Regions from separate parts of the Pantoea phytobeneficialis genome, predicted to be linked through region 2. Evidence: predicted binding sites of a transcription regulator. Region 2 holds the regulator's gene; each other region holds the start of a gene.

Region 1 (4,256 bases), 1.2 Mb from region 2:
CTTAATTGTGGCGCATAAATATGAACGCCTGCTGTGGGAACGCTATTATCGCTCACGCCTGATTCAGGACTATATCAGCGGAATGACGGATCTTTATGCCTGGGATGAGTACCGCCGTTTGATGGCGGTAGAATAAGAGAAGTTTTGTAAAGACGAAGAATAATTTTTTACTTTTACCCAAAACTTTATCAGGAACTTCGCGCTTACAATTTAATCTCATCATCACGACCACAGCAATGGTCCGGACGTAAATCTTATATGAGACACAGATGAATGAAAAAAAGCACATTAATGTTAAGTGCACTGGCACTTAGTCTTGGCATGGCGTTAAGCCCTGTCAGTGTTTTCGCGGCGGAGACAGCTTCTTCCTCCAGCCAACAGCTGCCCAGCCTGGCACCGATGCTGGAAAAAGTGATGCCTTCCGTGGTGAGTATCAGCGTGGAAGGGAGCACCACGGTGAAGACCCCACGTATGTCACAGCAATTCCAGCAGTTCTTTGGTGATAACTCACCGTTCTGCCAGGACGGTTCACCGTTCCAAAGCTCACCGATGTGCCAGGGGGGAGGCGGAGATAACAGCGGCGGCGGTGATAACACTCAGCAGGAGAAATTCCGCGCGTTGGGTTCAGGCGTGGTGATCAATGCTGATAAAGGCTACGTGGTGACTAACAACCATGTGGTTGAAAATGCGACAAAAATCCAGGTGCAGTTGAGTGATGGCCGCCGTTATGATGCGAAAGTCATTGGTAAAGATCCGCAGTCGGATATTGCGCTGATCCAGCTGAAAGATGCGAAAAACCTGACGGCGATTAAGATTGCCGATTCAGATAACCTGCGCGTGGGCGATTACACCGTAGCGATCGGTAACCCCTATGGTCTGGGCGAAACCGTTACTTCGGGTATCGTTTCAGCACTGGGTCGCAGCGGCCTGAACGTTGAGAACTATGAAAACTTTATCCAGACCGATGCTGCGATCAACCGTGGTAACTCGGGTGGTGCGTTGGTGAACCTTAACGGTGAACTGATTGGTATCAACACCGCGATCCTGGCTCCGGACGGCGGTAACATCGGTATTGGTTTTGCCATCCCGAGTAATATGGTGAAAAACCTCAGTGCGCAGATGGTCGAGTATGGCCAGGTGAAACGCGGTGAGCTGGGGATCATGGGTACCGAGCTGAACTCCGAGCTGGCGAAAGCGATGAAAGTCGATGCGCAGCGTGGTGCCTTTGTAAGCCAGGTTCTGCCGAATTCCGCTGCCGCGAAAGCGGGCATTAAAGCTGGTGATGTGGTGGTGTCGATGAATGGCAAACCGCTGACCAGCTTCTCAGCACTGCGTGCTGAAGTCGGTTCACTGCCGGTTGGCACCAAGCTGCAACTCGGTCTGCTGCGTGACGGCAAACCAGTAAGCGTCACTGTGGAGTTGCAGCAGAGCACTCAGGATAAAGTACAGTCCGCTACGATCTATACCGGCATTGAAGGTGCAGATCTGAGTAATGTCGACAGCAACGGCCAGAAAGGCGTGCGAGTTGATAGCGTGAAACCGGGCAGTGCCGCGGCGCGCATCGGCCTGAAAAAAGGCGATGTGATTCTCGGTGTGAACCAGCAGTCGGTGGCGAATCTGGGCGAACTGCGCAAGATCCTCGACACCAAACCTTCGGTACTGGCGTTGAATGTCCAGCGCGGCGACAACAGCCTGTACCTGCTGATGCAGTAATCTCTTGTAGCTAAGCAAAGGCGGACTTCGGTCCGCCTTTTTTATGCAGAAAACGTAACGACGCGATTTAACGCGCGGTTTTGCACCTGGTGCCAAAATTCGCACGATAAATCGTGCCGCCACAAGTATCACAGATGTGACCTCCCCCGCAATTCCCGCAATCTCTATCCGGCTATGTGCAGTTGCACAATGCCAGCCGTTAAGCGGGCGCGTATTCTGTCGGCAGTTCCTTTTATCTGGAGTGATTAATGGCCACCTATCATCTTGATGCGCGACTGGCTCAGGACATTGTTGCCCGCACCATGAAAATTATTGACAGCAATGTCAACGTGATGGATGCCCGTGGCCGCATCATTGGCAGTGGCGACCGCGAGCGTATTGGCGAATTGCACGAAGGTGCGCTGCTGGTACTGTCGCAGGGTAGGGTTGTAGACATCGATGAAGCGGTGGCTAAGCATCTGCATGGTGTACGCCCGGGGATTAACTTGCCGCTGCGTATTGATGGTGAAATCGTAGGTGTGATCGGTCTGACCGGGCAACCCGTAGCGTTACGGCATTACGGTGAACTGGTTTGCATGACGGCAGAGATGATGCTGGAACAGGCACGGCTGCTGCATATGCTGGCCCAGGATAGCCGCCTGCGCGAGGAGTTGGTTCTCAACCTGGTACGCAGCGAAACCCTGTCACCGGCGTTGAGCGAATGGGCGCAACGGCTGGGTATCGATCTTAATCAACCGCGTGTGGTTGCGGTGGTCGAGGTGGACAGCGGGCAACTTGGTGTCGATAGCGCCATGTCGGAATTGCAGCAACTGCAAACGCTGCTGACCACGCCCGAGCGCGATAACCTGATTGCCATTGTCTCGCTCACCGAAATGGTGGTATTGAAACCGGCACTGAATGCGCACGGTCGCTATGATCAGGACGATCATCGGCGTCGGGTTGAGCAGTTATTACAACGTATGAAAGAGAGCGGGCATCTGCGCATGCGTATTGCGCTGGGGAACTATTTTACCGGTCCCGGCAGCATCGCACGTTCCTATCGTACCGCCCGTACCACCATGATGGTCGGCAAACAGCGTATGCCGGAACAACGCAGCTATTTCTATCAGGATTTGGTGTTGCCGGTACTGCTCGATAGCTTACGCGGTGGCTGGCAGGCCAATGAGCTGGCCCGACCGCTGGCGAAACTGAAAAATATGGATAGCAATGGTTTGCTGCGGCGTACCTTAATCGCCTGGTTCAGCCATAACGTACAACCCAGCGCTACGGCGCGTGCGCTGTTTATCCATCGTAATACGCTGGAATATCGTCTGAATCGTATCTCGGAACTCACCGGGTTGAATCTCGGCAACTTTGACGATCGCCTGTTATTGTACGTGGCATTGCAACTTGATGAGCAGGGCGGATGAAACGGGCTGGGATACTGGCGTTCGCGCTATGGGTATGTAGCGGTTTTAGCCAGGCGACTGAGCTGGCTTTTCTCTCGCTGAGTGATTTACAGCAGGTTAAGCAACAACTGGCGCAGCACCGGGCTGCGTCGCCAACGCTGGCGGCGTGGCAACAATTACAGCGGGAAGCGCAACAGGCGTTGAAGCATCCTGATCCCAGCGTCATCGATAAAGGGCTGTTACCGCCAGGTGGTTCGAAGCATGACTATCTCAGTCTGAGCGCCTATTGGTGGCCAGACGCGTCGCAACCCGCTGGCCTGCCGTGGCTGCGACGCGACGGTGTGGTGAATCCAGCCAGCAAAAATGATCAGAGCGATGGTGTCCGGTTGGCACGCTTTAGCGCTGATGTGCAGGCACTGACGCTTGCCTGGTATTTCTCCGGTGAGCAGCGTTATGCCGATAAAGCACAGTCGCTGGTGCGCCACTGGTTTATCGATCCTGCCAGTCGAATGAATCCCAACCTTAACTTTGCGCAGGGTGTCCCTGGGATAGCGGATGGACGTCATACCGGGGTGCTCGACGGGCGCTATTTTGCGACCCGAGTAGTGGATGCCTTGCAGTTACTGAGAACCTCTCCAGGTTGGCAAGCGGCCGATCAGCAGGGGGTAGAACGCTGGTTTCGCGACTATCTGCATTGGTTACAGCATAGCCCGCTCGCACAACAGGAAGCGGCAGCGCCCAATAATCACGGTAGCTGGTACTGTACCCAGCTGGCGGGCATCGCCTGGTATCTTGGGGATGATGCTGCGGTGCGGGCGATGGTGACTCTGGCGCGTGGTAAAATTGATCAACAGATCCGGGCCGATGGCAGCCAACCCTATGAACTGGCGCGCACCCGATCTTTTCATTATAGCTATTTTAATTTGCAGGCGCTGACCGCCCTCGCGCAGCTGGCACAAAAAAGTGGCAACGGTGATCTCTGGCATTATCAGAACGCACAGGGCGGATCGTTACTCGCCGCGTTGGCGGCGCTTGCCCCTTATAGCGATCCGGTTAAACCCTGGCCGTGGAAAAACCGTGATCGTGTCAGCCAGAGGATCATTCCTTTGTTGTCGTTGGCGGATAACAGTCTGCACCAAACGCGCTGGGAATCCG
Region 2 (4,256 bases):
GCGGTACGCTGCTACGACCGCAAATGTGGCTGGAACAACGCGTGCCGCAGTGGCTATCAACTTACCTGGATGTATGATCGTGATTATTCCGTGGCAACAACTTGAAGCTGAAACGCTGGAAAACCTGATCGAAGCCTTTGTATTACGCGAAGGCACCGACTACGGTGAACAGGAGCGCAGTCTGGCGCAAAAAGTCGCTGATGTGCGTCGCCAGCTGGAACGCGGTGACGCAGTACTGGTGTGGTCAGAACTGCACGAAACCGTCAATATCATGGCACGCGGTGAATTTCGCGGCTAATGCACATCCCGGCTTTTCGTGCTAACAATGCTCATCGCCGGACTTCACAGGGAGCTTTGTTATGTCAGCCAGGCATCCGATCATTGCCGTTACCGGTTCCAGCGGCGCCGGAACCACCACCACCAGCCTTGCCTTCCGCAAAATATTCCAGCAGTTGAACCTGCATGCGGCGGAGGTCGAAGGTGACAGTTTTCATCGCTACACGCGCCCTGAGATGGACATGGCGATCCGCAAAGCGCGCGACCTTGGCCGTCATATCAGCTATTTCGGCCCGGAGGCCAACGATTTTGGCCTGCTGGAGCAAACCTTTAAGCAATACGGTAAAACCGGTCTTGGTCAGTCGCGCAAATATCTGCATACCTATGACGAGGCCGTGCCGTGGAATCAGGTGCCGGGTACCTTCACCCCGTGGCAGCCGCTGCCGGAAAACACCGATGTGTTGTTTTATGAAGGCTTGCACGGCGGGGTGGTGACGCAGCAGCACAACGTGGCTGAACACGTCGACTTATTGGTAGGTGTGGTACCGATCGTCAACCTTGAGTGGATTCAAAAGCTGATTCGCGACACCAGCGAGCGCGGCCATTCACGCGAAGCGGTGATGGATTCGGTGGTGCGTTCGATGGAAGATTACATCAACTTCATCACCCCGCAGTTCTCACGCACCCATATCAACTTCCAGCGCGTACCCACCGTCGATACGTCTAACCCGTTTGCTGCGCGTGAAATTCCATCACTTGATGAAAGCTTTGTGGTGATCCATTTCCGTGGTCTGGAAGGTATTGCCTTCCCCTATCTGCTGGCGATGATTCAGGATTCCTTTATCTCGCATATGAACACCCTGGTGGTGCCCGGCGGCAAAATGGGTCTGGCGATGGAGCTGATTATGACGCCGCTGGTGCAGCGACTGATTGAAGGCAAACGCATCGAATAATCAAACATAACCGTAACGGCGCGATTTATCGCGCCGTTACGACCGGGCTAGAGTTCAATAACCTCGTAGCTGTGGGTGATTTCTACCCCTTTGCCCAGCATAATCGCTACCGAGCAATATTTTTCAGCCGACAGATCAACCGCCCGCGCCACTGCTTTATCGCCCAGCGCTTTGCCGGTAACAATAAAATGCAGGTTGATATGTGTGAAAATGCGTGGCGCTTCTTCACGACGTTCCGAGGTCAGTTTGACCTCACAATCCTTCACATCATTGCGCCCTTTTTGCAGGATCGACACGACGTCAATCGCGCTGCAACCGCCTGCCGCCATCAGCACCATCTCCATCGGGCTCGGTGCTTTGTCGCCCGAATTGCCATCCATTAATATCTGGTGACCTGATGAGGATTCTCCGAGAAAGGTAAGCCCTTCCACCCATTTAACCCGTGCCTGCATTATTCTTTCTCCTGAATAGGCTGATTTGCCGCCAGAGTACGCTTTCACCTGAGAAACAGCAATCCAGACTAATCGCCCTTTTGCTGAAGCGAGACAACAGAAGACAGCTAGCAAAAGCTGTGCTACAAACAGAGCTGAAAATATTTTCGTCGCAATAGACGAAGGCGGGAAGAATCAGAAGCCTGGCTTAAGAGTCCACCCGAATAATTTTCCTTAACAGGAAGCGCTCTACGATTTCACCGCCTGACAGGGAAAACTGCCCCCTGTGTTTTGGGCACGATTACAACAGAGGATAATAGCGAATGGTTCTCGGCAAACCGCAAACAGACCCTACACTCGAATGGTTCCTGTCCCATTGCCATATTCACAAATATCCATCCAAAAGCACCCTGATTCATCAGGGTGAGAAAGCGGAAACGCTCTACTACATCGTGAAAGGTGCCGTTGCGGTGCTGATCAAGGATGAAGAAGGCAAAGAGATGATTCTCTCCTACCTCAATCAGGGGGATTTCATCGGCGAGCTTGGCCTGTTTGAAGAAGGTCAGGAACGTAGTGCCTGGGTACGAGCCAAAACTGCCTGCGAAGTGGCTGAAATTTCCTACAAAAAATTCCGTCAGCTGATTCAGGTAAACCCGGATATTTTAATGCGTCTTTCGGCGCAGATGGCGCGTCGCCTACAGGTGACATCAGAAAAAGTGGGCAACCTTGCCTTCCTTGATGTGACCGGTCGCATTGCGCAGACGCTGCTCAATCTGGCCAAACAGCCCGATGCCATGACCCACCCGGACGGGATGCAGATCAAAATCACCCGTCAGGAAATTGGTCAGATCGTCGGATGCTCACGCGAGACAGTTGGCCGTATTCTGAAAATGCTGGAAGATCAAAACCTGATCTCCGCACATGGTAAAACCATCGTCGTTTACGGCACCCGCTAATTTCTTCTCACCCACGGCGTGATGGCAGCATCACGCCGTTTTTGTCTGCGATGAGCTGATGTGGCGTCGAATCATCTATCATCCCGAAGTGAACTATGCCCTGCGGCAAACGCTGGTGCTGTGCCTGCCCGTGGCCCTCGGCTGGCTGTTTGGCGACCTGCAAAAAGGCTTGCTGTTCTCCTTAGTGCCCGCCTGTTGCAACATCGCCGGTCTTGATACGCCCCATAAACGCTTTTTTAAACGCCTGATTATTGGCGGTTCCCTGTTTGCGACCGGCAGCTTTCTGATCCAGTGGCTGACGGATTATCACGTCCCCCTGCCGCTGATTCTGCTGGTGCTGCCACTATTAGTGGGCGTGACGGGTGAGATCAGCCCGTTGCATGGCCGCTTGTTACCCGCCACGCTGATTGCCTCCATCTTTACCCTGAGCCTGGTGGGACGTATGCCGATCTGGGTGCCTCCGCTGCTCTATATCGGCGGGACCTTGTGGTATGGGTTGTTCAACTGGTTCTGGTTTTGGCTGTGGAAAGAGCAGCCGATGCGCGAGTCGCTGAGCCTGCTGTACCGTGAGCTGGCGGATTATTGCGATGCCAAATATACCCTGTTGACGCAGCTGACCGACCCGGAGAAAGCGCTGCCGCCGTTGCTGGCACGCCAGCAAAAAGCGGTAGATCTGATCACCACCTGCTACCAGCAAATGCATATGCTGTCGGCCAGCCGCGATAACAGCCATAAACGCCTGACGCGTGCCTTTCAGGTGGCACTCGATTTGCAGGAACATATCTCCGTCAGCCTGCATCAGCCGGAAGAAGTGCAAAAGCTGGTGGAGCAGAGCCATGCTGAAGCGGTGATTCGCTGGAATGCCAAGACCATCTCCGCCCGTCTGCGCTTGCTGGCCGATGCCATTTTGTATCACCAGCTGCCGGAACGGTTTCAAATGGATAAGCAGCTGGGTGCGCTGGAAAAAATTGCCCGCCAGCACCCGGACAATCCGGTGGGGAATTTCTGCCTGTATCACTTCAGCCGCATTGCGCGCGTGCTGCGCACCCAGAAACCGCTGTATACCCGTGATCTGATGGCCGATCGCCAACGGCGTCTGCCGTTTTTTCCGGCGCTGCGCAGCTATCTGTCGCTGAAATCCCCCGCCTTACGCACCGCTGCACGTTTTGCCGTGATGCTGATGTTTGGTAGCGCGCTGGCGCTGTTCTTCAACATCCCCAAACCTTACTGGATTCTGATGACCACCATGTTCGTCAGCCAGAATGGCTACAGCGCCACTCGGGTAAGAATTCAACACCGAGCGCTCGGCACCTTTGCCGGGCTGTTGATTGCTGCCGCCTCGTTACGCTTTGACGTACCGGAATCCATCACCCTGTTGTTTATGCTGGCGATCACCCTCGCCAGCTATCTGGTGACACGTAAATATTACGGCTGGTCAATGATTGGCTTTACGGTGACGGCGGTGTATTCGCTCCAGTTGCTGTCACTGAATGGCGCGCAGTTCCTGCTGCCACGCATGATGGATACGCTAATGGGATGTCTGATTGCCTTTGGCGGCATGATTTGGCTGTGGCCGCAGTGGCAGAGCGGCTTACTGCGTAAGAATGCGCACGATGCGCTGGAAGCCGACCAGGAAGCGA
Region 3 (4,256 bases), 1.8 Mb from region 2:
GCCTGCTGAGTGCGCCGTGGTTTCTCAGCCAGGCCGTGGTCGGTTTGTTGTCGGTGGTGTATCTGACCGGGTCCTGGAGTTCACCCAAAGCCGGAGCCATGACCAGTCGCTTTGGCCGGGGGCCGGTGATGATTACCGCCACGGCGATCATGCTGTGCGGCCTGCTGCTGACGGCGTTCAATACCTTGTGGATCATCCTGCCGGGTATGATGCTGTTTACCGCCGGATTTTTTGCCGCCCACTCGGTTGCCAGCGGATGGATCGGCCCACGCGCCCGTCGGGCAAAAGGCCAGGCCTCGTCGCTCTATCTCTTCAGTTATTATGTGGGTTCCAGCGTTGCCGGTACGTTAGGTGGCGTGTTCTGGCACAGTTTTGGCTGGGGCGGTGTGACCGCTTTTATCAGCGTGTTGCTGGTGCTGGCCTTGCTGGTCGGCTGGCGTTTGCAGTGCCGCCAATTGTAATTCTCTCCATCAGTATGCGGGGCCACTGTGCCCCGTTTCCCCTCGCGTAATCACACCTGTCGGCAAACTTTCAGTGCCAGTGAAAACAAAATAGCAATCGCTAGCTATAATTTATTCTATTCCAAAAATAGTTGGATTTTTTCTTTCACAGCAACGAGGAAGCCAAATGGAACTTTACTATTACGTCGATAAATACGCCGGCTATAACGACAATCATGTGGTACATGCAACGGGTTGCCCTTTCCTTCCTCCCGACGCCGCAAGGCGCTTTCTTGGCACTTTTTATACCGCTAACGCTGCCATTCAACAGGCGCGCAAGTTTTATCCTTCTGCACTGGGCTGTGAACATTGTTGCCCAATTACGGTAAAAAAAAACCTGACCACACAGAATAGCGTGGCGCTAAAACACATGGTCTGACTCTGATATTCCCAGTCTGATACGGCCCGCGACGTTGCGCCATTTTGTTAAGTTTTCCTGTGGCATTTCGCTATGTTAGACACCAATAATATTGCTTCAGGTAGAACGCTCATGCGGGAAAAATACGCAACGTCGCAAATCGCCCTCCACTGGTTGACCTTGTTATTAATCGCTGTTGCCTATACCACCATTGAGCTACGAGGTCTGGCGGCCCGCGGTACGGTTGCGCGCAGCCTGATGATCATGACGCACTTTAGCTGTGGCGTATCGGTGTGGGTGCTGATGCTGGTGCGTGCCGCATTACGTCATCGTCATACATCGCCTGATATCAATCCCGCACCACCACGCTGGCAGCATATGCTCGCCCATCTGATGCATTTCCTGCTGTACGCGCTGTTTCTGGCGTTACCGACTCTCGGCGTTGCCTCGAAATATCTCAATGGTCGTCCCTGGCAGGTATTTGGCTTGTCGATGCCGGTGAGCAGCACACCGAATTTTGACCTCGCCGATACCTTGATTGGCTGGCATGAAACCCTGGCACCGCTCGGCTACTGGCTGATTGGCCTGCATGCCGTCGCCGCACTGCTGCATCACTATATTCTGAAGGACAACACGCTGATCCGCATGATGCCTGCGCGCAAGCGCAACCCGTAGCGGCGCGATGGTTCTGACGATAACCCCAGGCTATCAACCTGGGCGTCGGTGATAAAAAATATTCAGCAATAAAATACGGTTAGATGGTTTCCCTCAGCGTATTAATCCTCCACAATAGGCATAATTTGTGACAAAGGTCACTTTACATCGGGCCTTTCGCCCCTCATTTGCTGCCTGACTGATCTGAATTTCATGCAATCAACAACCGTCTCCCGTAAAACGGCCTGGCTACGCGTCGTGTTGCTGGCCATCGCCGCTTTTGTCTTCAATACCACCGAGTTTGTGCCGGTCGGCTTACTGTCAGATATCGCCGCCAGTTATGGGATGAGAACGGCAGATGTCGGCATCATGCTGACCATTTACGCTTGGGTGGTGGCGCTGCTGTCGCTGCCGCTGATGCTGCTGACGCGCAATATTGAGCGTCGTCTGCTGCTGTCGATTCTGTTTGTGTTGTTTATCGCCAGCCATGTGCTCTCCTCGGTCGCCTGGGATTTCACCTCGCTGGTTATCTCCCGCATTGGTATCGCGCTGGCACATGCGGTGTTCTGGTCAATTACCGCCTCGCTGGCCATTCGTGTCGCGCCGGCAGGTAAGAAAACCCAGGCGCTCAGTATGCTGGCGACCGGTACGGCGCTGGCGATGGTGCTGGGCGTGCCGATTGGTCGTGTTGTCGGCCAGTATCTCGGCTGGCGAACCACCTTCGGCATGATTGGTTTGTCTGCGCTGGTTCTGCTGGTGCTGCTGGCACGTATTCTGCCACGCCTGCCCAGCGAGCATACCGGGTCACTCAGCAGCGTGCCGATGCTGTTTCGCCGCCCGGCGCTGGTCAGCATGTATGTGTTGGTCACGGTAGTGGTGACAGCGCATTACACCGCCTACAGCTACATTGAACCCTTTATGCAGGTGGTGGCGAACGCCGGGGAAAACTTCACCACGCTGTTGCTGCTGCTGTTTGGATCGGCAGGAATTATCGGCAGCGTGCTGTTCAGCACCCTCGGCAATAAATATCCTTCGGCGCTGCTGATTGCTGCGATTGCGGTGATCACCTTATGCATGGGTCTGCTGATTTTTGCCGCCGTGCGCCCTGCCGCGATTACAACCCTGTGTATTTTCTGGGGCATGGCGATGATGATGATTGGTCTGGCAATGCAGGTGCGTGTGCTGTCGCTGGCACCGGACGCAACCGACGTTGCTATGTCACTGATGTCCGGTATTTATAACATCGGCATCGGTGCGGGTGCGCTACTCGGAAATCAGGTCAGCCTGCATTTGAAAATGGCGGATGTGGGTAATATTGGTGGGTTAATCGGCCTGGTAGCGCTGTTCTGGTGTATCTATATCTTCCGTCGTTATCCGCAGTTACGTTCCAACGGTTAAAAAAAGGGGCTTCAGATAGCCGCTATCTGAAGCCTGTCCCCTCTCGATCCCTACTATTTATAAAGCTCTGCGGTGCCATGCAGGTTGTTGTTGCCAGAGGTCGAAGTGATGCGGAAAGACTTTGCTCCCGCAGCGCTCGCCTTCTCCGCCAGTTGATTTTCCAGTGAAGTCAGATCCGTACTGCCAGATGCGCTTACCACACCGATTTGCTGTTGATTAACCGGTGCTTCGCTTACCAGGTCAGCCGCCATTGTACCGAATGCGATTGATGACAGGGCCACAGCGGCCAGGGTCAGTTTAATGCTTTTCATGATCGTCTCTCTTTGCAGATGAAGTTGGGTGGGTCGCCATTTAATTAACAACCGTTAAATAAATACTAAATCCAAAGTCGGATGCGCGTCAACTATTTTATTAACGGTCGTTATTTTAATGAGAAGTGGCGTAAGTATGGGCTTCAGCGCGTACCGGGACTTTACCATTCAGGGGATTTTGCCCAGGAAGGCACAAACGGACAAAGTGGTGTTGCATATTAATTTAATGATCGGTAATTTAATAAGCATGTTGAGCTGTGGTGAGGATCTATGAGCCAGATAACTGAACCGACCCTGCGTAAAAGTCGTGGCAGACCTAAAGTCTTCGATCGTGACGATGCGCTGGATAAAGCCCTGATGCTGTTCTGGGCACACGGCTATGAAGGCACCTCACTGGCGGATCTGGTCAGTGCCACTGGCGCCAAAGCGCCAACGCTTTACGCGGAGTTTGCTAACAAAGAAGGTTTGTTTAAAGCCGCCATGCAGCGCTATATCGAAAGGTTTAGTGCGCAGCGTAACGCGGTGCTGAATGATGCCTCGCTGGATGTGAAAACCGCGGTTGAGTCCTATTTTCGCGCCACCGCAGCCTGTTTTACCGAATGTGATAAACCCGCTGGCTGCTTTTTTATCTGCACCTCCAGCGCCCTGTCGGCCAGTTCTGAAGAAGTGGCGCACATGCTGGAACAACAGCATCATGCGCAGGAACGGGCCTTGCAGCAGTTCCTTGCCGCACGCCAGCAGCGCGGTGAGTTACCCGCGTGCAGCAATACCGCAACGCTGGCGAGCTTCCTCGCCTGTGTATTGCAGGGTATGTCTGTGCGCGCCCGTGAAGGCGCAAACCGGGAAGATTTAGAACAGATTGTGGATACGCAGATGGCGATCTGGCCCGCTTTGGCGGGATATTGCGCGCTTAACTAACCTGCCGCTTACATCCGTCCCCTCATCCCGGCCTTCTCCCGCTTGCGGGAGAAGGAGACGTGCAATATGTGGGATGGTCGTGGTTTAAGGCAGGAAAAACATCGGTTTTAGCTCAGC

What was found. The regulator CRP, encoded in region 2, controls carbon source genes, mostly activating them, when cyclic AMP is high. The targets are predictions, from matches to a motif close to ATGTGANNNNNNTCACAT.
Region 1: a site for CRP is predicted at 1,848-1,865, ahead of CTZ24_RS03840 (CdaR family transcriptional regulator). Genes of this name have one in related genera too.
Region 3: a site for CRP is predicted at 1,659-1,676, ahead of CTZ24_RS10330 (sugar transporter). Genes of this name have one in related genera too.

What each region holds. Positions count from the first base shown of each region.
Region 1 is NZ_CP024636.1:868,815-873,070, forward strand. It holds gene dgt (dGTPase) at 1-136, shown strand, start outside; gene degP (serine endoprotease DegP) at 274-1,713, shown strand; gene CTZ24_RS03840 (CdaR family transcriptional regulator) at 1,962-3,122, shown strand; gene CTZ24_RS03845 (alginate lyase family protein) at 3,119-4,256, shown strand, end outside.
Region 2 is NZ_CP024636.1:3,986,039-3,990,294, forward strand. It holds gene CTZ24_RS18585 (hydrolase) at 1-77, shown strand, start outside; gene CTZ24_RS18590 (YheU family protein) at 80-298, shown strand; gene CTZ24_RS18595 (phosphoribulokinase) at 360-1,229, shown strand; gene CTZ24_RS18600 (OsmC family protein) at 1,277-1,681, opposite strand; gene crp (cAMP-activated global transcriptional regulator CRP) at 1,984-2,616, shown strand; gene CTZ24_RS18610 (YccS/YhfK family putative transporter) at 2,675-4,256, shown strand, end outside.
Region 3 is NZ_CP024636.1:2,214,102-2,218,357, forward strand. It holds gene ynfM (multidrug efflux MFS transporter YnfM/SxtP(Kp)) at 1-461, shown strand, start outside; gene CTZ24_RS10320 (hypothetical protein) at 628-879, shown strand; gene cybB (cytochrome b561) at 991-1,533, shown strand; gene CTZ24_RS10330 (sugar transporter) at 1,726-2,910, shown strand; gene bhsA (multiple stress resistance protein BhsA) at 2,964-3,221, opposite strand; gene CTZ24_RS10340 (TetR/AcrR family transcriptional regulator) at 3,492-4,139, shown strand; gene rhaM (L-rhamnose mutarotase) at 4,224-4,256, opposite strand, start outside.